Regions from separate parts of the Roseburia sp. OM02-15 genome, predicted to be linked through region 1. Evidence: predicted binding sites of a transcription regulator. Region 1 holds the regulator's gene; each other region holds the start of a gene.

Region 1 (9,988 bases):
CTGATTTTTGGCTTTTGTGACAAAATTCATAAGAAATGCCATCATATCTCTGGAAGAATTTGGTTTTTCCTGATTCATGAAATTCATGAGAAATGCCAGTTTTTCCGGTGATATGTTCTGAAATGCCGGATTTTGTGAAAAAAAGTTCTGATCCATGAAAAATGCTCCTTTTACAAATTTAAAATTCCAGTCACGGAGGTAATGTCGAGAATATTTAAAATCATATCTATCTGATCCCGTTCCTGGGGTGTACAGTATTCCCGTAGTACGTTTAAAATCTGATGGGTACGCTCTGTGGAAGATTCATTGGAACAGATTCGCAATTCTTGTGCCTGCATTTCCGGGGCTGCATCAAAAAGCTGCATGGTACGCTGCAATTCAATCATTCTGACCATCATGGAGATCATACGCTGCTGTGGACCATAGAGGTAGGGCACAATGGCTTTTAACATCTGAATCGGTCTGTTTTGAATCAATGTATCCAGTACAGGTGGCGTATGTCCGGTTTCATGTTCATTCATATGAAATATCACGTCCATATCTGATGTTTTTTATAATGTATGAAAAAAATATGCAATTATGAGTAAGAATTTGCGTTCCATAAAAGGATGTTGAATAAAAAAGACATTGTGATTGTGGGGAATATGATGAAGCATTTGAAAATATAGCGCGAAAGGAAAAAAAGGGAGTTGGATGTGATATAAGGCAGGCAAAAATGGTTTTATTTCATATAATAATAGGGAATCCATGATGAAATATGGAGAACATAGCATATGGGAAAATTGGTCTATGACGGTAAAAGCGTTTATGAAATAGATGAAGACTGCCTGCGGAAAAAGGAAGAACGGGAACGGCAAAAAGAAATGGAGTGGCAAAGAAAAAATCTGAAACAACCACCCGGAGTAAGAAGGCAGATGAATAAAACAAATGAAAAATAAAAACTAACAGTATTAGCTAAAATTGATTTCATATATAAGAGGAGACAGAAAGAACCGGAGGCATCATAGCCCCCGGTTTTTGTCGTACCAAGATGTGTAGTCAGATTTGATTTTGACTTAGAAGCAGCCACAGCCGTTTCCGTTGTTGTTTCCGCCGCATCCGCCACAGCAGCACAGAAGCAGGATGATCCAGATTGCTTCACTGCAGCCATTTCCACCCAGGAAAGAGCCATTGCCATTTCCGCATCCACCGCAGCAGCACAGAAGTAAGATAATCCAGATAATGTTGTTGCATCCGCATCCGTTGTCGTTAGAGCATCCACAGTTTGTAGCAGCTAAATCACTCATGTTGATAGCCTCCAGATTTTTATTTACAATTCATAGTATGTATGCGGCTTGTCAGTGTTTCTTTAAAAAGAAATAAATTTTCGAAAAATTGTTCATTCATGCAGATATAGCATACCTGTTTTTATAAACTCTGATAGGAACAAAATAAGGAAACAGAATATATTAAGAAAAAATTTTATACTTTAACTTGACAAAGTGATAACAAGAATGTATTATTGTATGCAATGAGAGCGATTGCATACAATCTAATATATTGTATACGAGTATATAAGGTGAGGAGCGAATAACATGCGTAAAGTAGTAATGAATAAGCATAATAATCTGTTACAGCTGGAAGAACATTTTTATCAGCTGGTTGATGTAGATGAACCAAATACATTTAGAAATCTGTTTCCGTATGAAGAGATTCCGAAAATTGCGTTCAACGACCGAATCGTACCGCATAACATGCCGGACGATATCTGGATCACAGATACCACATTTCGTGACGGACAGCAGTCAAGAGCTCCGTACACTACCGATCAGATTGTAACGATCTATGATTATCTGCACAAATTGGGCGGCCCGAAAGGAATTATCCGTCAGAGTGAGTTTTTCCTGTACAGCAAAAAAGACCGTGATGCAGTTTACAAATGTATGGAACGTGGATATAAGTTCCCGGAGGTTACAAGCTGGATCCGTGCAAGTAAACAGGATTTCGAATTAGTAAAAGACATCGGACTGCGTGAGACCGGTATTCTGGTAAGCTGTTCCGATTATCATATTTTCTACAAAATGAAAATGACCAGACGTGAGGCCATGAACCACTATTTGAGTGTCATCCGTGAGTGCCTGGAGACAGGTATCAGCCCACGCTGCCACTTAGAGGATATTACAAGATCCGATATTTACGGCTTCGTTATTCCGTTCTGTGTGGAACTGATGAAACTGATGGATGAATACAAGATTCCGATCAAAGTTCGTGCCTGCGATACCATGGGATATGGTGTAAACTTCCCGGGTGCCGTTATTCCGCGAAGTGTACCGGGTATCATTTATGGTCTGACAACTCATGCGGGCGTACCGTCTGAATTGATCGAGTGGCATGGTCACAACGATTTTTACAAGGCAGTTACCAACTCTACCACAGCATGGCTGTATGGAGCCTGTGGTGTCAACTGTTCTCTGTTTGGTATCGGAGAGCGTACCGGTAATACACCACTGGAGGCTATGGTATTTGAGTATGCGCAGTTAAAAGGAACACTGGACGGCATGGATACCACAGTCATTACAGATCTGGTTGATTATTTTGAAAAAGATCTGGATTACACACTTCCAAGCAGAACACCGTTTGCCGGCAAGAACTTCAACGTAACAAGAGCCGGAATCCATGCAGACGGACTGTTGAAAAACGAAGAGATTTACAATATTTTTGATACAGAAAAATTCTTAAAGAGACCGGCACTGGTATCTATTTCCAATACATCCGGTCTGGCTGGAATCGCACACTGGATCAACAGCTACTACAGACTGCCGCAGGAGCGTCATCTGGACAAACACTCAGAGCTGGTTCACAAACTGAAAGACTGGGTTGATGAACAGTATGATGAAGGACGTGTAACCGTTCTGACAGACAACGAGCTGGTTGTTAAGATTACAGAGTGCTGCAAGGAGCTGGGAATTATTTTATAACAAGGGGGCAAAAAAGGATGGGAGATAACCATTCGCTCAGTGATAAAGTATTTCATAAACTGCAGGAAGATATTTTATCCGGAAAATATGCGGTGGATGAGGAACTGAAAGAAAAGACCATCGGCGATGAGCTGGGGGTCAGTCGGACACCGGTGCGCGAGGCACTGCGTCAGCTGGAACTTCAGGGACTTGTCACAATCACGCCGAACAAGGGCGCGCATGTCACCGGATTTTCCAAAGAAGATCTGAATGACATTTATGAGATACGGTCTGTGATGGAAGGCTTATGTGCCAAATGGGCAGCGAAAAAAGCCACACCGGAACAGATTGAAGAACTGGAAGAAATTGTATACCTGACAGAATTTCATGTGTCAAAGGGGCACAGTGAGCAGGTATTTGAACTGGATAATAAGTTTCATGAGACCTTATATCAGGCGTCAGGAAGTAAGGTACTGGCAAACGTACTGACGGATTTTCACAATTATGTGCAGCGGGTGCGCAAAATGACATTGAAATCAAAAGAGCGTTCCGAAAAATCAAACGATGAGCACCGCATGATCGCTCAGGCGATCCATGATCATGATCCGGAGAAAGCACAGATGCTGGCAAATCAGCATATCATGAGAACCATTGAAAATATTGATCACTGTGGCTGGGACAATCTGCTGCAGGAATCCCGAAAAGAAAATGAGAACAGCGGGAATTAAGGATTGGAGGATAATTACCATGGAAAAAATTAAAATGACTACACCTTTAGTAGAAATGGATGGAGATGAAATGACCAGAATCCTCTGGCAGTATATCAAAGACGAGTTATTACTTCCGTTTGTGGATCTGAAAACAGAGTATTATGATCTGGGACTGGAATACAGAAATGAGACCGACGACAAGGTAACCTTCGATTCTGCTTATGCCACACAGAAATACGGCGTAGCTGTAAAATGTGCAACTATCACACCGAATGCAGCCCGCGTAAAAGAGTATAACTTAAAAGAAATGTGGAAGAGTCCGAACGGAACTATTCGTGCAATTCTGGATGGAACGGTATTCCGTACACCAATCAAGGTAAAAGGCATTGAGCCATGCGTAAAGAACTGGAAAAAACCGATCACCATTGCCCGTCATGCTTACGGTGATGTATACAAAGCATCTGAAATGAAGATTCCGGGACCGGGAAAGGTAGAACTGGTTTATACCGCTGAGGATGGAACAGAAGTAAGAGAGTTAGTTCATAATTTTACCAACGCTGGTGTCGTTCAGGGACAGCACAACATCTGCAAATCCATCGAAAGTTTTGCAAGAAGCTGCTTTAACTACGCACTGGATATGAATCAGGATCTCTGGTTTGCAACAAAAGATACGATTTCAAAAAAATATGATCACACATTCAAAGATATTTTCCAGGATATTTATGATGCAGAGTATAAAGAAAAATTTGAGGCAGCAGGCATTGAATATTTCTATACACTGATCGATGATGTAGTTGCCCGTGTTATGAAAGCTGAGGGCGGATTTATCTGGGCATGCAAAAACTATGACGGCGATGTTATGAGTGATATGATCTCCTCCGCATGCGGATCTCTGGCTATGATGACTTCCGTACTGGTTTCTCCAAGCGGCGTATACGAGTACGAAGCTGCTCACGGAACTGTTATGAGACACTATTACAAACATCTGGCTGGTGAGGAGACATCCACAAACTCCGTAGCAACTATTTTTGCATGGACCGGTGCATTACGCAAACGTGGCGAGCTTGACAATCTGCCGGAATTAGTAAAATTTGCAGATAATCTGGAAAAAGCTTGTATTGATACAATAGAATCTGGTAAAATGACAAAAGACTTGGCATTAATTACAGAATTAGAGAACCCAGTTGTATTAAACAGCCTTGATTTCATCAAAGCAATCCGTGAGACACTGGAGAAAATGTACGCATAAATGTAATTGTGTACGGAAAAACACAGTGTTAGTTTAGACGGTAATTTTGCAATTTGCCAAACAAGAATAATGACTCTGAATCAGATGAAGATAAAAAGAGCGAATCTATCTGAAGGGAAGGAACATTTATTCAAAGAAAAATGAAACACAGGAATCCTGCGAGCTGCAGGATTCCATTTTTAAGGTGAGGAAGAAACATATGATTTTAGCATGTCAAAATATCAGTAAATCATTTGGTGTGGAACCGGTGATCCGAAATGTGAGTTTTCATGTGGAAGATCAGGAAAAAGTGGCAATTGTAGGAATTAACGGTGCCGGAAAATCCACACTGTTGAAAATTATCGTAGGGGAGCTGCCGGCAGATGAAGGTACCGTAACCCTTGCAAAAGGAAAAACGCTGGGGTATCTGGCGCAGCATCAGGATATCTCCGATGAGAGGACGATCTATGAGGCAGTTCTGGAAGGAAAACGTCAGCTTATCGATATGGAGCAGAAAATCCGTGAGCTGGAAGAAGGAATGCAGTCCGTATCAAAAGAGGATATGGAAGCTTATATGGAAAATTATCATAAGCTGCTGCATGAGTTCGAAGCCAGAGATGGTTATTCTTATCGCAGCGAGGTTTCCGGTGTCTTAAAAGGTCTTGGATTTTCCGAGGATGATTTTGAAAAACACTGCAACGAGCTGTCCGGTGGACAGAAAACCCGTGTATCTCTGGCGCGTCTGCTGGCGACACATCCGGATATCATTCTGCTGGATGAGCCGACGAACCATTTGGATATTGAGTCTATTCAGTGGCTGGAGACATTTTTGCTGAATTACAAAGGGGCTGTTGTGATCGTTGCCCATGACCGTTATTTTCTGGATCGAATCGTAACGAAAGTTGTGGAAATCAGCATGCACAAATCTGCAGTGTACGATGGTAATTATACAGCTTATGCTGCAAAAGCTGCTTTTGCAAGAGAGGAAGCGTTGCGTGCTTACTATAATCAGCAGCGGGAGATCAAACATCAGGAAGCCGTTATTGAAAAACTGAAATCCTTTAACCGGGAGAAATCCATCAAGCGTGCAGAGAGCCGTGAAAAGCAGCTGGCAAAAATAGATGTTTTAGAAAAACCACAGGAAGAAAAATCCGAGATGCATATGACACTGACACCGTCCATTATCAGTGGAAACGATGTGCTGCGGGTGGAAGGTCTTTCAAAGGCTTATGAAAATAAGAAACTGTTTCAGGATATTTCTTTTGAAATCAAACGTGGTGAGCGCGTGGCTCTGATCGGTCAGAACGGAACCGGAAAGACAACAATTTTAAAGATCCTGAATGAAAAAGTAAATGCAGATGCAGGTTCTTTTACGTTGGGAACAAACGTAAAAATCGGTTATTATGATCAGGAGCAGCAGGTGCTTCATATGGAAAAAACGTTGATGGAAGAGATTGCGGACGATTATCCGAAGCTGACACAGACACGTATCCGAAATATTCTGGCAGCATTTTTGTTTACCGAGGATGATGTGTTCAAGCGCGTCAGTGACTTGAGCGGTGGTGAGCGCGGCCGTCTGTCACTGGCAAAACTGATGCTCTCCGAGGCAAACTTCCTGATCCTGGATGAGCCGACGAACCATTTGGATATCGCTTCTAAGGAAATTTTGGAGTCTGCTCTGAAACGTTATGAGGGAACCGTGCTGTTTGTATCCCATGATCGTTATTTTATTAACCGGACAGCGACCCGTATCCTGAACCTGACAGAGCACAGTCTGGTCAATTATATCGGTAATTATGACTATTATCTGGAGAAAAAAGAGACAAACGAGCGGGCATATCTGGCATCTTCGGAGACAGAAGCAGCAGTAAGCACCGAAGAAGTGTCCGAGGGTAAGACAGACTGGCAGACTCAGAAGGAAGAACAGGCGAAAAAGCGTAAAATTCAGAACCGTGTGAAGAAAATTGAAGCCGAGATTGAGTCTCTGGAAGAAAAACTGACAGAATTGGATGAACAATTTCAGGATCCGGCAGTGGCGACCAACTCTGCAAAACTTGGAAAACTGCACAGCGAGCAGGTGGAAGTACAGGAAAAACTGGATCAGCTGTACGAAGAATGGGAAGAACTGGCATCTGATTGATAAAAAATTGACAAAATAATCTCAGATGTTTATAATGAATACAGATAATTGCGGGTAGTAACGCAAATGGTTGAAGGAGTAAATGGAAGATGCAAAAGGAAATTTCGCAGGCGGTCATACGTCGAATGCCAAGATATTACAGATATCTTGGAGAATTGCTGGATGCGGGAGTAGAAAGAATTTCATCCAATGAGCTGAGCGTTCGAATGAAAGTAACAGCTTCTCAGATTCGTCAGGATCTGAACAATTTTGGTGGTTTTGGCCAGCAGGGATACGGTTATAATGTGCAGTATCTGTATGAGGAGATTGGAAAAATCCTTGGTCTTGACCGACAGCACAACATTATCGTAGTCGGAGCCGGTAATATGGGACAGGCGCTGGCAAATTATGTGAAGTTTGAGAAACGTGGCTTTATGATCACCGGACTTTTTGATGTCAATCCGGCACTGGCAGGTTTGTCAGTCCGTGGTATTGAGATACATATGATGGACGAACTTCCGGAATTTGTAAAGCATCAGAGAGTTGATATTGCGGTATTGACACTTCCGAAAGAAAAGGCAGAACAGGCAGCGGAGCAGCTGGTAAAACTTGGCATCCGTGCAATCTGGAACTTTGCACATCTGGATCTGGAACTTCCGGATGATGTAGTTGTGGAAAATGTTCACTTGTCTGACAGCTTGATGCAGCTGTCTTATAACATTGTCCGCAGACAGGATAACGAATAAGAAACCTTGCAAACGTGCGCTTTGTCCTACGGGCAGAGCGCATTTGTATGTAAATTGTGCAAAACAAACCGGGGGAATATAACGATGAGAGATGTATTAAATGGTCAGGAAATGAAACAGTGTGATGAAAATACCATGAAGATGGGAATGTTATCAGCGGTATTAATGGAACGTGCTGCCTTAAGTGTGGTAAAAGAAATTATGGAGCGTTATCCGGATGATGATACGAGAATTCTGACTGTATGCGGCGCGGGGAATAATGGCGGTGATGGTATCGCTGTTGGACGTCTGCTTGCTTTGCAGGGATATGAAGTGGGTATCTGTTTTGCCGGAAATCCTGAAAAAATGACTACAGAAACAGCCCGGCAGATGAAGATCGCAAAGAATTATAATGTGCCGGTTTTAACACCCGAAGAGGCATTCCAGGAGAACTGGGATGTCATTGTAGATGCGCTCTTTGGCATTGGACTGAGCCGGGAGATAACCGGAAAATATGCAGATATTATAAAAGAATTGAACGTGTATTACGAGGGCGCCGGTAAAATTGCGGTAGATATTGCTTCCGGAATATCGGCAACCACTGGAGAGGTGCTTGGAACGGCATTTCAGGCAGATGTGACTGTGACCTTTGGATTTGAAAAGCGGGGACAGCTTTTATATCCGGGAGCAGAGTATACCGGCGCACTCAAAGTGGAAGATATTGGATTTACCACAGAAAGTTTGTTTGACATTATACCGGGATTGCATGTGCTGGAAAAAGAAGATCTTGATATGCTGCCAAAAAGAACAGCGCACTCTAATAAAGGAAGTTACGGAAAACTGTTATTGATCGCCGGTTCCGAAGGAATGGCAGGTGCGGCAGTTTTTGCGGCAAAGGCGGCATACCGGATGGGATGCGGTCTGGTCCGGGTGGCAACGGTGGAAAGTAACCGGGCAATTTTGCAGCAACTTGTACCGGAAGCGGTACTGGCAGTTTACAATGATACAACAGATGTGGTAAAATTTGTGGAAACACAGCTTGCCTGGGCAGATGCCGTGGCAGTCGGTTCCGGAATCGGACAGTCTGCATTGTCAGAAAAAATGGTGAAAACTGTGATCGAGCAGAATACAAAACCGTGCCTGTTTGATGCGGATGCCCTGAATCTGATTTCCAAAAATCCGGAATGGCTGCAGTTTTTGAAAAACGGAGCAGTTTTTACTCCGCATCTTGGCGAAATGAGCCGGCTCATCGGAACATCTATCGCAGAAATTTCAAAGGATCTTGTGGGGGTAGCTTTGCAGTATGCACAGAAAAATCACGTAGTAATGGTGTTAAAAGATGCAAGAACTGTGACTGCCACAGAAAAGCGTGGCTGTTTCCTGAATCTGAGTGGAAATGACGGAATGGCAACAGCAGGATCAGGAGATGTGTTAAGCGGTGTGATCGGTGCATTGCTGGCACAGGGCATGCTGCCGGAAGATGCGGCACCTATGGGTGTATATCTTCATGGTCTGGCAGGTGATGCGGCAGCAAAGAAACTTGGCAGACACAGCATGATGGCAAGTGATATCGTAGATGGAATTACCGATTTGTTGAAGGAACAGGAGGACACAATAGAACAATGAAAGAGTATCGCAGAATATGCGCAAATATCAGTTTAAAAGCATTGGAGCATAATTTAGATGCAATACATGACTGTATTGATCGTGATACGAAGATTATTGCAGTAGTAAAGGCAGATGGCTATGGTCATGGGGCAGTACCGCTGGCAGAAGTGATGGAACAGCGCGAGGATGTCTGGGGCTATGCGGTGGCAACCCCGGAGGAAGCGGAAGAACTGTACAGCAACGGAATCAAGAAACCGATTCTGATCCTTGGTTATACGTTCCCGGAATACGATGAGCAGATTGTAAAAGAAGGACTCCGCCCGGCAGTATTTTCTCTGGAACGGGCAAAGCAGCTGTCAGAAGAAGCAGTTCGTCAGAACAAAGAGTGTAAGATTCATATTAAACTGGATACCGGTATGAGCAGAATCGGTTTTCAGGTGACGGAACAGTCTGCTGATGAGATTGCACAGATCGCAGCTTCGCCGAATATTATAATAGAAGGAATCTTTACACATTTTTCCAAAGCAGATGAGACGGATAAAACTTTCACAAAGAAACAGGCAGATACTTATGAGCAGATGATCACCTGGTTAAAGGATCGTCAGATTGAGATTCCAATTCATCATATTTCAAACAGTGCGGGAATTGTGGATCTTCCGGAG
Region 2 (9,988 bases), on a different contig from region 1:
AATTCCGTCAGATACAAAAATAACTTGTTCTTTAAAATGTTCATGACTTTAAATACCTTTTCCCTTTACTGTTACTTTTTTGTCAAAAATCTAACAACAGTATACCATAAATTTTGAAACAGTTTTTATTTTTTTGTATATCTTAATCCTATTCGTGTTCTATTCGCTTTCCATGTCCTATTTTTACTGAAAAACAGAATGATAGATTTGTGCTTGAGACCGCGAAATCACTGTACTTTTAGCGGATTTAGTGCTATTATGCTTAAGTGACATTTTTTGTCATTACATATATCTTAAATTTATGAGGTGAATGAGCTTATGAAACAAAAGAGTGGTTTTAGTGGACAGCTGGGATTCGTATTCGCAGCTGCCGGCAGTGCCGTCGGTGTCGGTAACTTATGGAGATTTCCATATCTTGCAGCAAAAGACGGCGGCGGTCTGTTTCTGATCATATACCTGGTACTTGTTTTTACGGTTGGTTTTACACTGCTGACTACAGATATTGCAATTGGTCGAAAAACCGGTAAAAGTGCAATTTATGCGTATCAGGAAATGAAAAAGAAATGGAAGTTTTTAGGTATTTTAACTTTCTTCGTACCTGTACTGATCATGACTTATTATGCCGTTATCGGCGGATGGATTCTGAAATACATTACTATTTATCTGACCGGTTCTGGAAAAGAAGCGGTGGAAAGTAACTGCTTTACAAACTTTATTTCCTCTCCGTCTTCTGTATGGTTCGGTCTGATCTTTATGTTTTTGACTGCACTGATTGTATACAACGGAGTGGAAAAAGGTATTGAGCGTGTATCCAAATTTATCATGCCGATACTTTTACTGATGGTCATTGGTATCGCGATTTTCTCACTGACATTAAAACATCCGGTAGAGGACGGAACTGTCAGAACCGGTCTGCAGGGTCTAAAAATATATCTGACACCTGATGTAAAAGGACTTACGGTAACAAGATTTTTACAGATTTCTCTGGATGCAATGAGCCAGTTATTCTTCTCCTTAAGCGTATCCATGGGAATCATGATTACATACGGCTCTTATGTAAAGAAAGATGTAAATTTAAATAAATCTATCTCCCAGATTGAGCTGATGGATACCGGTGTTGCTCTGCTTGCAGGTGTTATGATCATTCCGGCAGTTTATGTATTTTCCGGATTGGACGGTATGTCCGCAGGACCTGGTCTGATGTTTATCTCCCTGCCGAACGTATTTTATTCCATGGGACTGGCAGGACGAATCATTGGTCTGATGTTCTTCATTCTGACAGCATTTGCGGCACTGACTTCCTGTATTTCCGTACTGGAATCCATCACCGCAAACTGTATGGAATTATTCCATGCAGAAAGGAAAAAAGTCACCAGCATTTTAACGGTTATTTATCTGGCAGCAACTGCAATCATTGCACTTGGTTACAGCACATTTTATGTGGAAGCACAGCTGCCAAACGGAAGTACCGGACAGTTACTCGACATCATGGATTATATCAGTAACAGTTTTATGATGCCATTTATCGCACTGCTCTCTTCTATTCTCATCGGTTGGATCGTAAAACCATCCTGGATTGAAGAGGAAATGGAGTTAAATGGCAATAAGTTCAAACGAAAAAAATTGTATAACGTAATGATCCGCTATATCATGCCAGTTATTATGTTTATTCTGTTCCTGCAGTCCACCGGGTTACTGAATAAGATTGCTGGATAAATACGATATCTAATATCAAGCTAAAAATAAAAGGATTGATTGTTTGTACATAGATTATATGTACCGACATATCAGTCCTTTTTTCATCTTATACCTCTGAATCCATTCTAATATTTGAAATTCTACATCCATATGTCATTTCTCTTTTCTGTAATAAAAAATCCTGATTACTTTATGTACTCATGGTAATCGAATACATGAAATAATCAGAATTCTTAATCTTAAAGATTTTTAAAATATTTTATTTCGAACAGGTACGCTTATTTATTTTTCCGGTATAATCAAACTTGCCGTCGTTTTTCTCTTCCAACGCTTTGATCATATGGTAAGTATATTCGTTATATGGTGTCGGGATTTCAAGTTCCTTTCCCATGCGGATCAGTGCACCGGAAAACATATCAATTTCCGTATGTCGTCCCGCATCCAGATCCTGTAACGTGGAATAACGTGCCGAAGGCGGCACCGGACTTCCGTGTACAGAAGCAAATCCCGCTTTTGTCAGATCAATACCTTTTGCCAGCGCAATGGCTTCCAGTTCCTTTCGCAAGCCATCACTGATTGCCTTCATATGTACGCTGTCATGATAACAACCCACGCCTGCTCCTAAAATTGCCTGTGGTAGATTATTGCATACATTCAAACGGAACTTGCTCCACAATTCTGCCAGAATATGTTCAGTCGAAAAATAATGAATTCGGGTATCCTGAAATAAATGCTCAATTGCCCGCACACGATCACTGTCATGCGGTGCCTGTAACTCTCCGAAAAAGATACCAATCGTTGTTTCCGGATCAAAATAGTAACCAGTCTCTTCTTTATGAGAGGCTACTTTGATCAGGGAATATAATACATGGGATTCTCCCACTTTTTCGCCAATGATTTCTTCACTGTCTACGCCATTCATCAAGCTCATAACGGTGGTATGTTCTCCAACGATTTCTTTTATACTGTCCAACGCTCCCTGCAAAGAACCATATTTCAGACACACGATCAGCAAGTCTACATTGTGCACTTCCTGCGGTGCCCACACTTCCGGATGATATACCGTATCATTAATTACACATCCATCTTTTTTCAGACGCACCGCACGTTCTCCCTCTGCGATCACTCCAAGACGGATATCGTTTCGTGAAGATAAGCCCCAGATCACATAAGAACCAACGGCTCCTGCACCTAATACTGCCACTGATTGAATCAATTCTATTCTTCCCCCTCTGCATACTGTTCCAAATATTTATGTACAGAACGTGACATTTCTTTTGAAAAATCAGAATTGTATTTACGCTTACAAAATGCCATCATCCAATCTTCAAAAGATCTGTTATTGCAGTGCCCCGCAAACATATCTCTCAATTCATTTCCATCCATGCTTCGATAAGTATTCTCATGTACAATATACTTCTGATCTACACGCTGTGGTTTCGGTCGCTGCATTTGTTGTTTGGTTGGCCATCCAAACACAAGCATTGCCGCCGGAAACACATATTCCGGAAGCTGTAGCAATCTGCGCTGCTCCTCATAATTTTCGATAATATCTCCGATATAGCAGGAACCAATGCCAAAACTTTCTGCCGCCACAACAGCATTCTGCGCTGCGATCACAGCATCTGATACCGCTAGCATCAGATCACCCACATCCGGTTTGCGCGGTTCACTTCCTGCTTCTATAAATGCGTCATACCATTTTTTACAATCCGCACAAAATATCAAAACCAATGGTGCTTTTGCAATAAAAGGCTGATGATCGCAGGTATCCACCAGTGCTTCTTTCACCTTCTGATCTGTAATATTCAGTATGGTATACAACTGCTGACAACCTGCGGTCGGAGCCTGCGCTGCCGATTCCAGAATTACCTGTTTCATTTCTTCCGGAATCGGTCTGTCCTCATAGGCACGCACAGATTTTCTCTCATATATGCTTTTTATTATTTCATTCATATTATCCAATACCTCCTAACGCAATTCCAAGAATCAGCACAATAAAGCAAACTGCCACATACAAATATTTGCAAATCGGATAATAAAGTTTTGTAAACGGCTTTGTTCTTCCTTTGTTAACCTGTGCCTCCACGTATTTTTTACCACATACCCAGAAAAACATAATCGCTGCCAGTCCTGCTCCCAGCGGGCAGATATAGATAGAAAGCACATCCATCCAACCGGATACGATTCCCTGGATTAAAAGTGAAACACTCAAGCCAATCGCTCCGATAATCATACAGGCTGCTTTTCTTCCAACATGCAGCTTTTCCTGAACAGTTGCAATCGGTGCTTCATACAAATTGATCAGTGATGTCAGACCACCAAATAATACTGCCACAAAGAAAATAATGATGATCAGCCTGCCACCCGGCATGGACTTGATCAGATTTGGCAGATAGATAAACAAAAGTCCCGGTCCACCCTGATTCAACTTTGCGCCAGTCGTTGCCATCGCAGGAATAATCACCAATGCCGCCAGCATTGCTGCCAATGTGTCAAAAAATGCCACACGCCCTGCCGCTGCTGGGATATTTTCATGATCTGGCAGATAAGAACCGTAGATTAACGTTCCATTTCCAGCTACTGACAGTGAGAAAAATGCCTGTCCCAATGCAAAAATCCAAGTTTTTGGATCTGCTAATGCCACCGGATCAATACGAAAAATATAATGGTAACCCGTTGCCGCCCCCGGTTGAAATGCGATATAAATGCCAAGTCCAACAAACAAAAAGAAGAAAATCGGCATCATGATCTTATTTGCCGTTTCAATTCCATTTCCAACACCAAACATCAAAATTGCCATGGTAATGCACAAGATTAAAACCTGCCATCCATTATTTCCAAACGCAGATGCCATGCTGCCAAATTTATCCGCAAAATCATCCACATGCTCCGGCGCAAGCGTCGTTCCGGAAAAAGCACCTATGGCATATTTTAAAATCCATCCCATAACAACGGTGTAGCCGATGGCCATTGCCATGGAACCAACCACCGGTATCATACCAAGTGCTTCTCCGATTTTTCTTTTTCCATGCCGCTCACATGCAGTTCCAAATGCATCAATCGGACCAGACCTGGTTCCCCGCCCGAAGCTCATCTCTCCGATGACACCGGTAGATCCGATCAACACCACAAAAATAATATATGGGATTAAAAATGCTCCACCTCCATACAGAGATACACGAGTCGGAAACATCCATATATTACCCATCCCCACAGCCGAACCAATACAGGCTAAAATAAAGCCCCATCTTGATTGAAATGATTCTCTTTTTTCCATAAATACTCCTTATTTCAACTCACAGTCAATTTTTTTGCTGTGCCTTGCTCTTTCTGTCAGTGAAGGATACGTTTTTCACGCCACCACCACTACAGATATATTTCTTATTTCTTCTAAAATCCGCTTTTATAATAACGTTGAAAGATACTCAATATCTGCTTCCTGTGTAGACCAACTTGTTGCAAAACGAACAACGGTATGTTCATCATCCTGCTTTTCCCATACGCTGAAATCTACTTTTCCGCTCAGTTCCTGTAACTTCTCATTTTCCAGAATAATAAACTGCTGATTTGTCGGAGAATCCAAGTTAAAGCGATACCCTTTTTCTGCAAATAACTGCTTCAATTTTTCTGCCATATGAATCGCATGTTCACTGATTTTAAAATACAGATCGTTCGTAAAAAGCGTATCAAACTGAATCCCAAGCAGACGTCCCTTTGCCAGTAACGCGCCATGCTGTTTGATTTGTGTCACGAAATACTTCGGTGCACGACGATTGGTAAATACAACTGCTTCTCCACACAAAGCACCGACTTTTGTCCCGCCAATGTAAAAAACATCACACAACTGCGCCAGTTCTTCCAATGTCACATCATTTTCACTGCTGGCAAGTCCATAGCCAAGCCGCGCTCCGTCAACAAATAACGGAAGATTTCTTTTCTTGCATACCTCATAGATTTCCTGAAGTTCCTTTTTGGAATACAACGTTCCATACTCTGTCGGGAAAGAAATATAAACCATTCCCGGAAATACCATATGTTCGTAACTGTCATCCGCATAAAACCGCGCCACATAGTTTTCCAGATCGGCAGTTGCAATCTTGCCATCTTTACCTGCAAGGGACAATACCTTATGTCCGGTGTACTCGATCGCACCTGCTTCATGTACATTGACGTGTCCTGAATCTGCCGCAATTACACCTTCATACGGTTGTAACATCGTGCTGATTACAATCTGATTGGTCTGTGTTCCACCAACCAGAAAATAAACCTCTGCATCCGGGCAATGACAATACTGTCTGATCTTCTCCGCTGCCTGTGCACAGTATAGATCTGTCCCATACCCGGACAAATTTTCCATATTTGTCTCTGCTAATCTCTTTATAATTTCCGGATGTGCTCCGGCTACATAATCACTTGCAAATGAAATCAAAATATTTTTCCTCCATATAAAGCAGACATAAGCAATCCGCTTTCACTACTTACTCATGAACGCAGTCGCTTTGCGGCCTGCGTTCAAATACATACTCTTTAATTTTAACATATTTCGCCCTTTTCTTCCATGAAAAAAGTCTGTTTCCGGAAATTTTGAAAATTTGCAGGGATTTCTTATATAAAACATGGTGTACATAACCGTTTAATAAGAAAACTTAGAGACAACAAAAAAGATGTGGAAATCCACTGTTATGCGAATTTTCCACATCTCGAAAAATCAAATATTCAAATATTTAAAAATCCAACTTTTGCTTTTATATAAATCTTATGCCTGAGGACCTGCAGAAACAAGCGCTTTACCAGCTTCGTTTCCTTCGTATTTTGCGAAGTTTTTAACAAATCTGTCTGCCAGATCTTTGGCTTTTGCTTCCCACTCAGAAGCATCTGCGTAAGTATCACGCGGATCAAGGATTGCCGGATCTACGCCCGGAAGCTCTGTCGGTACTTCAAAGTTGAAGTATGGAATTGTCTTTGTCGGAGCATTTTTGATATCACCATTTAAGATAGCGTCGATAATTCCACGTGTATCTTTGATAGAAATACGTTTTCCTGTTCCGTTCCATCCTGTATTTACAAGGTAAGCTTTTGCTCCGCTCTTCTCCATTTTCTTAACAAGTTCTTCTGCATATTTTGTCGGATGAAGCTCAAGGAAAGCCTGTCCGAAGCATGCGGAGAAGGTAGGTGTCGGCTCAGTGATTCCACGCTCTGTACCGGCTAATTTTGCTGTAAATCCAGACAGGAAGTAATACTGTGTCTGCTCCGGTGTCAGAACAGATACCGGCGGAAGTACGCCAAATGCATCTGCGGACAGGAAGATTACATTCTTAGCTGCCGGTGCGGAAGAAACCGGGCGAACAATATTTTCGATATGGTTGATCGGATAAGATACACGTGTATTCTCTGTTACGCTCTTGTCAGCGAAATCAATTTTGCCCTCTGCATCCAGACTAACGTTCTCAAGCAGAGCGTCACGTTTGATTGCATTGTAGATATCTGGCTCAGATTCTTTGTCAAGGTTGATAACTTTTGCATAGCATCCACCCTCGAAGTTGAATATGCCGTTGTCATCCCAGCCATGCTCATCATCACCGATCAGGAGACGTTTCGGATCTGTGGAAAGTGTAGTTTTACCTGTTCCGGAAAGTCCGAAAAAGATTGCTGTATTCTCACCGTTCATATCTGTGTTTGCAGAACAGTGCATGGAAGCGATGCCTTTTAACGGAAGGTAATAGTTCATCATGGAGAACATACCTTTTTTCATCTCTCCGCCGTACCATGTATTTACGATAACCTGCTCACGGCTTGTGATATTGAACATAACTGCTGTCTCAGAATTCAGACCCAGTTCTTCGTAATTCTCAACTTTTGCTTTGGAAGCGTTGTAAACGATGAAATCCGGCTCAAAGTTCTCAAGTTCTTCTGCTGTCGGCTGGATAAACATGTTTGTTACGAAATGTGCCTGCCAAGCAACCTCAACGATGAAACGGATTGCCATACGTGTGTCTTTGTTTGCTCCACAGAATGCATCTACTACATACAGTTTTTTGTTGGAAAGCTCTTTGATTGCAAGATCTTTTACTGCGTTCCATGCTTCCTGTGTAGCCGGATGGTTGTCGTTTTTATATTCATCAGAAGTCCACCATACAGTGTCCTTGGAATTCTCATCTACTACAATATATTTATCTTTCGGAGAACGACCTGTATAAATACCTGTCATAACATTAACTGCGCCAAGTTCGCTGACCTGACCTTTTTCATAACCTTCCAGTTCCGGTTTGGTCTCTTCCTCAAATAATAAATCATAAGAAGGATTGTGTACAATCTCAGTTGTGCCGCTAATGCCGTACTTGCTTAAATTGATTTCTGCCATTTTACCTACCTCGTCCTTTCATTACTGTAATCTAATAGAGTACTTAATTCGAACCTATACTATCATTAAAGCCAGAATTTGTCAATAATTTATCAATCTTCTGTGTCAATTTTGTACTCAAATTAATACATTCTATACAATACAAAAAAATACGACCAGAAGTCAAGCGATTTCAATCAAAAATTTTTTTTAATCAGCACAAAATTACCGAAATCATCTCTGTACTGTCTTTGGCTGAAAGGCTTCGTTTATCCAAAAGCAAATTCCATATCAGACAGATATCATTTTTAATCAGAAAATATTATAATTCCTTCTTTTTCATGATACGACAGCTGCACAGATATGACACTGCTGCCATTCCCCCTGCCACAAGCAGGCTGATCATATCCACAGCTATATCCCCTATCACTCCGAAAACAGACAGTATAACTGTACTTTCTCCATCCAGCATTCCACTTTTTTCTGCCAGAAAATAAATCATGATACCAGTAAAAACAGAAACACCAATCACCAGCAGACGGCTTTTTTCCACACCAAATTTTAACTGCAACGGAAGAAGCAGAGACAAAAATAAAATCGCAATTGGCAAAAAAGCAAGTCCTTTCAGCATTTCTTCCTCAAATAAAGTTTGCGTATGATTTACAGTTAGGACAGCAAAATACAATATTAACGCAATAAACCAGGTAATGACTGCTCCTCCCATACAAAACAGATATTTTTCTCTGACATACATTTTTCGGTCAATCGGCAACGTAAATAAAAAGGCAAGTCCATGATCCATCTCATCATAAGAAAGTGTAGAAACCAAAAATGCTGCCATCATAAAAGTGGCGTAGCCCACTATAAAAGGATTTTTTTGTGTAACCCCAAGTACAATCACAAGTGCAATAAAACACAGAAATGTCTGTTTGCTGTGCAGCAACAACCGGATATCTTTTTCTAACAATCCTCTCATCCTTGATAACCTCCCGTCATCATTAAAATTAATTCATCGATATTGCCATTTTCCACAGTGATTCCCGGACAGTTTTCCTGATAATAATCTTTGTGGTTTGTGAAACAGGCATAACCGTAGGATGTTTTCTGTTTTTTTAACAGATATTCCTGATCCAGATTGTCAAACTGTTCTTCGCTTACCTTTAATACCCCATATTGTTCTAAAATCACATCTGTTTCTTCATGTAATATCAACATTCCATCATGAATCAGATAAATATCATCACACAAATGCTCCAAATCGGACGCAATATGAGAAGTGATCAGAATCGAACGTTCTTCATCCTCTGCCATATAAGTCCTTAACATATCCAAAATATGATTTCTGGCTTCCACGTCCAAACCTGCCGTCGGTTCATCCATGATCAGGAGCTTTGCATGGTGACTGAGCGCTGTCAGCACCCGCAATTTAGCTTTCATACCAGTGGAATATTCACGGATTCGCTTCTTCTCCGGCAGCCTCAATTCCCGACATCCTTTTTCAAAGTAAGCGCTGTCAAAATCCGGATACATTTTTGACAAAATTTTCTGCACATCGACAATATTGAGATAGGTGCTGAACCCGGAGTCTGCCAGAGATGCTCCAATCTGTGCTTTTTCTGTCATACTTAACTGATGAATATTTTTTCCAAATACAGATATTTCACCGCTTTCAGCTTCCGTCAGTCCAAGTATTAATTTGATCGCCGTACTTTTTCCGGCGCCGTTTTTTCCCACAAGACCTGTGATCTGCCCACTCGGGATCTCCATAGACAGATCCATTTGAAACGTTCCATATGTCTTGCGGACATTTTTCATTGTGATCATTACAAATCCTCCTGCTTCCTACGCTTCCTCCAACAGCAGACTTACGATTTCCAGAATTTCCTCTTTGCTCAATCCGACATTTTTTGCCTGATCGATGGCTTTTTCGAATTCTTCTTCTACTGC
Region 3 (9,988 bases), on a different contig from region 1:
TTTCAGATGAGACATTTAAGACATCCAACCTTGGAGTTCTGCTTCCGGCAGATCAGGAACTGAATGAAATACCATTTTTCCAACAGTGTCTGATGGGAATCTGTGAAACAGCTGCCAGCAAATTGTATGAGGTACTTGTGATCATGCTGGAGGCGAACGATCTGTCCAGAGTCAAACGGGTGGTTCAGGAAAATAAAGTGGATGGAATGATCGTAACCCGGGCGCTGACCAATGATCCGGTGATCCAATATCTGGAAAGTGAGCATGTACCGCTGGCGGTTATCGGGGAAGTGAAAGGACACGAAGCACTGTATGTGGATGATGATACGGTGGAAGCCTGTACGCAGATGACAGATTATCTGTTGGGACGGCGCATCAACCGAATGGCATTGATTGGTGGAAACGAACAGCATACGGTTACACAGAAACGTTTGCGCGGATTTGAGAGAGCACATGAGATTTATTACAAGAAAATACCACAGGATCTGGTGTATTTAAATTGCGCGACGAAAGCAGATGTCTTTGCCGCAGTGGAAGAACTTGCAGAAAAATGTGTGGAATGTATTGTGTGCATGGATGATAAAATTTGCAGCCATGTACTGATGAAATTAAACCGCATGCATTTGTCGATTCCAAAAGACATAAAAGTAGTGTCTTTTTATGATAGTTTTTTTCTGCAAAATTACATACCGCCGGTTACTGCGATTTCCTTTGATGAGCAGGAGCTTGGACGGCTTGCATGTGAAAAACTGATCGGATGGCTGGAATCCGGGGATGCGGGTGAGAAGATTTCCCCGGGGTTTGATCTGGTATTACGGGCATCTACCAAAATGTAGATACTAAGAGCAATTTTTTAAAACACATTAGCAAATAAACACAATGAAAACAAAGAAATTGTGGTTTATAATGAGCGCAAGAAGTTAAAGGGCAAGAAGGATAGTAAAACTTATAAGAAAAAAGAGGAGGATATGAAAAATGAAGAGAAAAGGGATTCCAATGAAAGCATTTGCCTGCCTGCTGGCAGCGGCAATGGCAATGTCACCAATTACAGGTGTTTCTGCAAAAGCAGCAGATACCACAGCTGTATCTAACCAGATTGAAAATGATATATTCTGGCACGATACGGACGGAAATCCAATTTATTCTCAGGGTGGTGGAATTTTTAAATTTACAGTTGATGGAGTGACGAAATATTACTGGTATGGTGTAAAGTATGACGAAAGTGAGATATACTATAACGATTCCAGTAAAGCACAGAAGAACAACCATTTTGCAGGCGTAACCTGTTACAGCTCCACGGATTTAACGAACTGGAAGTACGAGGGCGACGTGGTAGTTCCGGAAGAAATTACAAAACGTGAAGAAATGGATAATCAGGATGTGGAATGGGTAGGACGTCTTGGTGTTGCATATATGGAAGATACCGGTAAGTATGCACTGTTTGTACAGCATGAATGTGCAGATCCGGATAATAAGCTGGATAAAAATCAGACAGATAATTACAGCAAACAGGTACTGGTACTTACTTCTGACAGTCCGACTGGACAGTTTAAATGGAATCAGCGTATTGATATGAGAGACTATACTGGCGGAACAACAAATACCGGTGATCAGACCGTATTTACCGATGAAGATACCGGAAAAGATTATCTGGTATATTCCTATGGTTCCGGACGAGGCAAAATCTTTATCTCTGAGATTCAGACACAGGCAGATGGTAAAGTAGGACTTGGACCTTCTTATATGGTATACAAAGGAGCAGGGCGTGAAGGAAACTGCATGTTCAAGTACAATGGCAAATATTATATCTGCGCATCAGATTTGTATGGATGGAATGCTTCTCATGCATATTATATGGTACTTGATAGCTTAGATGAGTCCTATCTGGCTGCAAAAGCAAAGAATCCAGAGACAAATATGAAGATAATGCCGGGCTGCAGCGATGACTTCTGCCATGTAACCCAGACTGGATTTTTCTACACCGTAAAAGGAACCGAGCAGGAGACCGTATTATTCTGTGGAGACCGTTGGGCAGATTTTGCCAGAAACGGACTTGGTTATAACCAGTGGTGCCCGTTATCTTTTACAGAAGACGGAACTCCATATTACAATTCTCTGAGTGCATGGAATCTGGACGCAGAGACTGGAACATGGACGGTTGCAGATAAAAATAACTATGTAAAAAATGGCAGCTTTGATGCAGATCGTGTGGGCAGTACAGCGTTGGCAGGCTGGACGAATCAGGTGACAAAAGGAAAAAGCCCGATTAATAACAATGGAACCACAACAACCGGAAAATATGCACTGCGCCTGGGCGACAGCACAGATTTCTCCTGTGGCGTATCACAGACGATCCAGAGTAATCAGTATGTTGCCCTGCCGGATGGAACTTATGATATGAGTGCCAAAATTAAAAATGGTGGAAACTTCCAGAAACTGCAGATGTATGCAGAATCCGGTGATGTATCCATGAACATCGATATTCCACAGAATCAGTCAGAATGGACAGACGTTACAATGAAAAATGTAACTGTTTCCGGCGGAAAAGTAACGGTTGGTTTCAAGGCAGACGGAGAAGCAAATGCATGGTGCAATATTGATGATGTTACCTTTGTGAAATCTACCGATGCAGTGGAAATGGGAAAAGTTTCCGGAACAATTTCTTCTGATCTGACCGGTGAAAATCTGATTTTACGTGCACAGAGTGAGACAGGGGATGTTTATACAAAAACAATTCTGCTGGATGGAGAAAAAACAGACTATAGCTTTGATTCCTTAAAACCGGGTAAGTATACCATCAGTGCTGAATTAGATGGAGCCGAGATTGAGGGACCAAACAGCAGCGTAGAAGTTGTATCTGGTCAAAGTGTCAGCGGCATTGATTTTTCCGTAAAAAATCTGTCCGGAAATATTGCAGGAACCGTTACAAGCGGTAATGCTGCACTGGCAGGTGTAACGGTAAGCTTAAAACAGGGCGATACCGTTGTGGCACAGACTGAGACCGATGCGAGTGGACAGTATCAATTCCGTAGGATTCCGGCGGGTACATATACTCTGAGTTTTGAAAAAGGTACTTATGAGACAATTTCAGATGTTGAAATACAGGTAACAAAAGGGGAGGAAACTTCCGTTTCCAATCAGGAAATGAAGAGTATGTCCGGTGACCTGAGCGGCTTTGTTTTCCTGACAGATGGAACACCGGTAAGCAATGCATCTGTATTACTGAGAAAAACAGACAACCGAGCAGATACTTTGACTTATACAGCACAGACAGATGAAAATGGAAAACTTGCGTTAAACGGAGTAGTTCCGGGAACTTATCAGGCAATTGTTACTTCCGGTAGTCTGACCGCTGTTAAATCCAATATTGTAATTACTGAGAATAAAGAGACAACCATGCCGGTACTGATGTCAAAAGAGAAGATTACGGTTCCAAATGGAGATTTTGAAACAGCATGGTCAAATAAAAGATCAATTCCAAACTGGTCTCTTGAAGGTACAGGAGCTTTTCTGGAAAATAAAACACCTTATGCGGGAAAAACACGTATCAGCTTCTGGAGCAGCAGTGCATTCCTTGGACATATTTACCAGACTTTAACAGGATTGGAGAATGGAACCTATTATGTGACTGCCATGATAAAAGGTGATTACGCTGACGGAGATGAGAGCTATCTCTATGCCAAGGACAGCGCGGGTAATGTTATCGCAAAACAGGATATGCCGATTTCCGAAAACGACTGGGTCAAAGTTGGTATTCCGGTGAAAGTAACAGATGGAACCATGACCATTGGTGTATATGGAAAGATGAGCGGAAGCATGTGGATGAATCTGGACAATGTGGAAGCATATTATGCAGGTCCGACAGACACTGACGTTGACGCAACCGAAAAACAGATTGATGCACTTGGAGATATTACCTTAGCCAGCGAAGATGCGATTGCAGAAGCACGAGCAGCGTATAATGCGTTGACTGATTTACAGAAGATGCAGGTAAACAATTACGAGACACTTCAGAAAGCCGAAGAAAAACTTGCGGAACTGAAGGAAGATGCAGCAAAGGTAAAAGCTGTAGAGAGCCAGATTGACGCACTTGGAGATATTACCTTAGCCAGTGAAGACGCAATTACAGAAGCACGGGCAGCATATGATGCATTGACAGATGCGCAGAAAGCACAGGTAAGTAATTACGAAGCACTTCAGAAAGCAGAAGAAAAACTTGCAGAACTGAAAGAAGATGTAGCAAAAGTAAAAGACGTCGAGAGCAAGATTGATGCAATCGGAACTGACATTACTTTAGAGAGCAAAGGTGCGATTGCAGAAGCACGAGCAGCATATGATGCATTGACAGATGCGCAGAAAGCACAGGTAAGCAATTACGAGGCACTTCAGAAGGCCGAAGAAGAATTTGCGTCATTGACGGCGTATGGAACAGGCATTTATACGGTTGATGGAGAAGATGTATATTATCTGAATGGAACACGTCAGTACGTTACAGATGTGGCTAAAGTAAATGGAACCTGGTACAATCTGGTAAATGGTGTGGTACAGAAGAAAGTGACTGTTGCTAAAAACCACAATGGCTGGTGGTACATCAACAAAGACGGAAAAGTAGACTTTAATGCCAATACCGTAGCAAAGAACGAAAATGGCTGGTGGCTGATCCGCAGCGGAAAAGTAGACTTTAATGCTAATACAGTAGCAAAGAATGAAAACGGCTGGTGGTTGATCCGCAACGGAAAGGTAGATTTTAGTGCCAACACAGTAGCAAAGAACGAAAACGGCTGGTGGCTGATCCGTAACGGAAAAGTAGATTTTACTGCCAACACAGTAGCAAAGAATGAAAACGGCTGGTGGTTGATCCGCAACGGAAAGGTAGATTTTAGTGCCAACACAGTAGCAAAGAACGAAAACGGCTGGTGGTTGATCCGCAATGGAAAAGTAGACTTTAGCGCCAACACAGTAGCAAAGAATGAAAATGGCTGGTGGCGTATTGAAGGTGGAAAAGTTAATTTCAATTTTAATGGAATTGCAAGCAACGAAAATGGTCGCTGGTACATCAGAAACGGAAAAGTTGATTTTTCCTATAATGGATATGTAACACAGAATGGTGTGCGGTATCACGTTGTTAACGGAAAAGTCAAATAACAAAAACTTATGAAACGAAAATATGGTTGATTTAGTGAAAGCTGGATCAACCATATTTTTTTCACGGTCGAGAAGACTTCCGCTCTATAAGTGGGGAGTAATAACAAGTCCGTATATGTGTGAATGTTTTTGCCTAAGAAATAGCAGGTTGTGTGTTATATGATCAACTTTTACAGATAGTTTCATACTAATTAATAGATAGAGAATGAAAAGGGATGGAAAATGACCATGATGAACCTGCAAAGTAATCTGACGGGACAGGGATTAGCAGATTTCGCAGAAGGCAGAATCGGAACGCCATATTTTTATGGAGCGAAAATCTCTCATGGAATTTTGACAGAAGAATTTGTGCAGGAACTACACGAAAAACTCCCGGATCTGGTAACGGATGATTATGTGGAACGGGCAAGACAGCAGGGACAGGTTGGAAAAGTGAATACCGATTGTTCCGGACTGATCGGGGCTTATCTGGGCGTGGAGTTGAGCTCAGCGCAAATGTATGCGGTGGCAGATCAACGAATTGTGTATGAAACGTATGCATGGCTCCCCGTAGGAACCGTACTCTGGAAACCAGGGCATGTGGGTGTTTTTCTTGGCAAATGTGATGGCGCGTATCGTTGTGTGGAAGCAAAAGGAATCAATTATGGAACCATCTACTCAAATGTAACCGACAATGACTGGCAATATGGTCTGCTTTTTCCGTGGGTAAGTTACGATATGGAGAATTGCAGGTCGGATACCATGACAGAAAAATTCAGTATTACACGAAAAGGTGAAAATCCATATTTACGTCCATATGTATGGATCATGCAGCCAGAAGAAGCAGCACAGCATCCGGCTGTAAAAAAGATCACTCACGGAGAAGGCGTTCGCTGGCTGCAATGGGAGCTTTGTGAGGCAGGCTATCCCGTTTCTGTAGATGGCGTGTTTGGTTCAAAAACAAAAACTGCCCTGCAAAAATTTCAGATTTCCTGCGAACTGCGTCCGGATGGAATCGCAAAATTTGAAGAACTGGGAAAAATCTCTTTATCTCCCGGAAGTTTTCATGTATAATAACAAGGTTGAGTGATAATCCAAAATACAGGAGGAACTATACATATTATGAAAAAAGTAGAAGATTACGTTAGAAGTATCCCTGATTTTCCGGAACCGGGCATTATTTTTCGCGATATAACAACCGTTCTGCAGGATCCGGACGGACTGAAACTTGCCATTGACGGATTAAAAGAGCGTCTGGATGGCGTTGATTTTGACGTGGTAGTTGGAGCAGAATCCAGAGGATTTATCTTTGGCGCACCGCTGGCTTACGAATTTGGTAAAGGTTTTGTACCGGTTCGTAAAAAAGGAAAACTGCCGTGCGAGACTGTTTCTGCAAAATATGACCTTGAGTACGGTTCCGCAGAGATCGAGATGCACAAAGATTCCATCAAACCGGGTCAGAAAGTTGTTGTAGTAGACGACCTGATCGCAACAGGCGGAACCATCGAGGCTGCTATCAAACTGATCGAGAGCCTTGGTGGAGAAGTTGTCAAAGTATTATTCCTGATGGAGCTGGCTGGTTTAAACGGTCGTGAGAAACTGAAAGGTTACGATGTAGAGTCTGTCATTACTTATCCGGGTAACTAAGGACATCGAAGTTCTTTGAAAAAAATTTTCACAGTCAAAGTGAAATAGGAAAAACAAATAGTTAAGAAAAAAGCTTTCTATATAGAAGTGTCAGTTGAATCTGATCGTTTCTATATAGAAAGCTTTTTATATTTTCCGAGTCAAAGCGGGTGCGTAAAATGGCATTCTGCACGGAATCTTTATTAAACAAAATGACATCCTGATGATCCAGATCAGCAGCTGTGATAGAGATATGATCAGCCAGCGGGTGTTCCGGTGAAACACAAAATACGAGCTGGTCGTGAATGAGCACATGACTGTCGAGCTGGTCAATATTGTACATTTCCATGTTTGACGAGAGCCAGATCCAGTTTATCCTCCTGAACCAGATCACAGGCGCGTACAGAACCATACTCCTCCAGTGAGACGAGGGCATCCGGATATTTGGAACGATAGGCATCAATGAGTCCAGGAAAGAAAAAACTGCTGAGCACCGGTGGAATGCCGACATGGATTGGATTTTGCTGAATCCGGCTGCCGTTCAATTCAAACTGCATGTCTTTGCAATACTGCAGAATGTAGTCTGCTTTCTTATAAAAAAGTGCGCCATCTTCTGTCAGAGTGAGTCGGTTGTTAAATCTGGTAAACAGCGTGATGCCAAATTCGGCTTCCAGTTCCCGAATTGCCAGGGAAATGGCCGGTTGCATCACAAAAAGCTGATTTGCGGCAGCAGTTTTTGTTTCTGATATTTGCGATTGTCAGCTTTATATTAGAAAAAATTCCACTGGGGCTTACCGCTACCATCGTAGCGATCGGATTAAATGTGACCGGGGTTCTGGATTAATGCAAATGCAGCAAAAATGGAGAGATTGTTGGAGGACGGAATCAATGCGATCGGTCTTGGACCGCAGGGTATGGGCGGAAAATATTCTGTCATGGGTGTAAATATTGAAAATACGGCACGTCATCCGTCTACCATTGGTGTTGCTGTAAACGTGGGATGCTGGTCACATTGTGATCGACAAAGAGCTGAACGTAGTCTGTGATACACATTCTACCTGGAAATTTGAGTAAAAAATAAGGAGGATAAAAAGATGATTGAAATCAGAGGCGATAAAAAAGGCATTGATTGGTATTTTGTATACTTTGCATAGAATACAAGTGAATTTGCCAAGGAAAGGCACAAAAATGATAGGCAAACAGGAACATTTTTCTTGAATTTTTGTTCAAAATGAAGTAGAATGATTCTGGTATGTTAATAAAATAACAATCTCAAGGAGGTATGAGGCAATATGGCAGAATGTTTAGCGTTAGAGCGAATCAACCGTCTGTTAGATGAGGGTAGTTTCGTAGAGGTTGGCGCATTAGTTTCCGCCCGCATGACAGATTTTACCGTAAATGACCAGTCCGCACCATCCGATGGTGTCATCACAGGTTACGGACAGATCGAGGGCAATCCGGTGTATGTATATAGTCAGAACCGTGATGTGCTGAACGGAACAATGGGCGAGATGCACGCAAAGAAGATCGCAAAATTATATGATATGGCTGACAAGGCAGCAGCTCCGGTGATCGGACTGTTAGACTGTGGCGGCTTCCGTCTGCAGGAGTCTGTAGATGCACTGGACAGCTTTGGCACAGTGCTTGCAAAACAGGCTGAGTATGCGGACAGTGTGCTTCAGATCAGCGCAGTAATGGGTAATTGTGCAGGTGGCATGACATTGATCCCGGCCATGAGTGATTTTGCATTTATGACAAAAGAAGCACAGATGTATGTGAATGCACCGCATACAATTCAGGATAATAAAAAACTTTCCCGTGAGTTCAATTCCGCAGACTATCAGGCAGTAGTTTCCGGACAGGCAGAGGTGCTGGAGAGCGAGGACGCTGTTCTGACAAAGATCCGTGAGCTGGTAGTGATGCTCATCGATGAGGAATACGGACGCTGCGGTGAGGACGATCTGAACCGTTACATCTCTGAAAAAACATGTGCAATAAAAGATGCACGGGCACTGTTAGGCGAGTGTGCAGACGATAAATTCCTGGAGATCCGTCCGGATTATGCACCGGAGATGGTGACAGGATTCCTTACATTAAATGGAATTTTAGTTGGTGCAGTGGCAAATGCCGATGCACTTTATGATGAAAAAGGTGAGAAGACAGCAGACCTGGCTGACGGACTTACCGTAGACGGATGTGAGAAAGCAGCAGCTTTCGTCGCATTCTGTAACGATTGCGAGATTCCGCTTCTGACTGTGACAGCAGCAGATGGATTTGCAGCAGTAGAGCAGACAGAAAAAGGTCTTCCACAGGCTATCGCAAAACTGGTAAAGGCTTATCATGATGGTGGTTTCAACAGTAAAGTAAACCTGATCATGGGCGATACTTACGGCAGTGCTTATGTGGCTATGGGCGCAAGAAGCATCAGCGATGCTGATATGGTATTTGCATGGGATGACGCTAAAGTAGGTATGATGGAAGCTGAAAAAGCAGCAAATATCTTATTTGCAGCTGAAGGAGAGAAAGCAACTGAAAAACAGGCAGCTGCTTATGAAGGAAAACAGAATGCCGTAACTTCCGCAGCAGCAAGAGGCAGTGTGGATGCAGTCATCGCTCCGGCACAGACAAGAAAACATCTGATCATGGCATTTTCCATGTTGTAAAAGAAAGGAAGATAGTGAAGATGAGAAAGAATATCAAAGGGATTGCGGCAGGCAGTCTCGGACTTCTGGCTTTACAGCTTCCGGGGATGACCGTATTTGCGCAGGCAGCAGACAGAAAAGCCCGACTGGCAAATGCATTACAGAATACAGTCCTTGGTATGGGAACGGTATTCGTTATGCTGATCGCAATTGCGCTGATCATTTACTGTTTCAAGATCATTCCTGTGATCCAGAAAAAATTTGCAAAAAAAGCAGAACCGGAAGCAGAGGTACCAAAGGCAGCACCTGTTGTAGCAGCTCCGGTACAGGAAACAGACGATCTGGAGCTGGTTGCTGTTATCGCAGCCGCGATCGCAGCAAGTGAGAATGTACCGGTAGACAGTTTCAGAGTCCGTACGATCAAGAGACGCTAATCACACCATTTTGTTTAAGGAGAATAGAAAAATGAAAAGTTATACAATTACCGTAAACGGAAACGTATATGATGTAACCGTAGAAGAAAATACAAATGGCGCTCCGGCAGCAGCACCGGCTCCAAGAGCAGCAGCACCGGCACCGGCTCCGGCAGCAAAACC

Evidence for each region. The regulator Rex, encoded in region 1, represses fermentation and respiration genes when NADH is low (regulators of the CRP and FNR family bind a similar motif). The targets are predictions, from matches to a motif close to ATTGTTAANTANTTAACAAT.
Region 2: the regulator Rex is predicted to act here: its motif matches at 8,140-8,159, upstream of pckA (phosphoenolpyruvate carboxykinase (ATP)).
Region 3: the regulator Rex is predicted to act here: its motif matches at 8,002-8,021, upstream of DXB15_RS07030 (carboxyl transferase domain-containing protein).

Annotation. Positions count from the first base shown of each region.
Region 1 covers NZ_QULX01000014.1:23,331-33,318, forward strand. The annotation lists gene DXB15_RS12265 (hypothetical protein) at 171-521, opposite strand; gene DXB15_RS17070 (hypothetical protein) at 774-938, shown strand; gene DXB15_RS12270 (chorion class high-cysteine HCB protein 13) at 1,056-1,286, opposite strand; gene DXB15_RS12275 (2-isopropylmalate synthase) at 1,575-2,957, shown strand; gene DXB15_RS12280 (GntR family transcriptional regulator) at 2,975-3,664, shown strand; gene DXB15_RS12285 (NADP-dependent isocitrate dehydrogenase) at 3,684-4,895, shown strand; gene DXB15_RS12290 (ABC-F family ATP-binding cassette domain-containing protein) at 5,095-7,014, shown strand; gene DXB15_RS12295 (redox-sensing transcriptional repressor Rex) at 7,104-7,739, shown strand; gene DXB15_RS12300 (NAD(P)H-hydrate dehydratase) at 7,824-9,344, shown strand; gene alr (alanine racemase) at 9,341-9,988, shown strand, end outside.
Region 2 covers NZ_QULX01000034.1:3,008-12,995, reverse strand. The annotation lists gene DXB15_RS16230 (spermidine synthase) at 1-44, opposite strand, end outside; gene DXB15_RS16225 (sodium-dependent transporter) at 319-1,716, shown strand; gene DXB15_RS16220 (ketopantoate reductase family protein) at 1,958-2,914, opposite strand; gene DXB15_RS16215 (nitroreductase family protein) at 2,917-3,654, opposite strand; gene DXB15_RS16210 (sodium-dependent transporter) at 3,656-4,978, opposite strand; gene DXB15_RS16205 (threonine aldolase family protein) at 5,105-6,130, opposite strand; gene pckA (phosphoenolpyruvate carboxykinase (ATP)) at 6,458-8,062, opposite strand; gene DXB15_RS16195 (ABC-2 transporter permease) at 8,364-9,017, opposite strand; gene DXB15_RS16190 (ABC transporter ATP-binding protein) at 9,014-9,865, opposite strand; gene DXB15_RS16185 (GntR family transcriptional regulator) at 9,884-9,988, opposite strand, start outside.
Region 3 covers NZ_QULX01000005.1:205,488-215,475, reverse strand. The annotation lists gene DXB15_RS07065 (LacI family DNA-binding transcriptional regulator) at 1-836, shown strand, start outside; gene DXB15_RS07060 (carboxypeptidase regulatory-like domain-containing protein) at 976-5,145, shown strand; gene DXB15_RS07055 (C40 family peptidase) at 5,368-6,198, shown strand; gene DXB15_RS07050 (adenine phosphoribosyltransferase) at 6,247-6,771, shown strand; gene DXB15_RS17860 (LysR family transcriptional regulator substrate-binding protein) at 6,833-7,093, opposite strand; gene DXB15_RS17435 (LysR family transcriptional regulator) at 7,080-7,499, opposite strand; gene DXB15_RS07035 (fumarate hydratase) at 7,623-7,796, shown strand; gene DXB15_RS07030 (carboxyl transferase domain-containing protein) at 8,043-9,413, shown strand; gene DXB15_RS07025 (OadG family protein) at 9,434-9,826, shown strand; gene DXB15_RS07020 (biotin/lipoyl-containing protein) at 9,858-9,988, shown strand, end outside.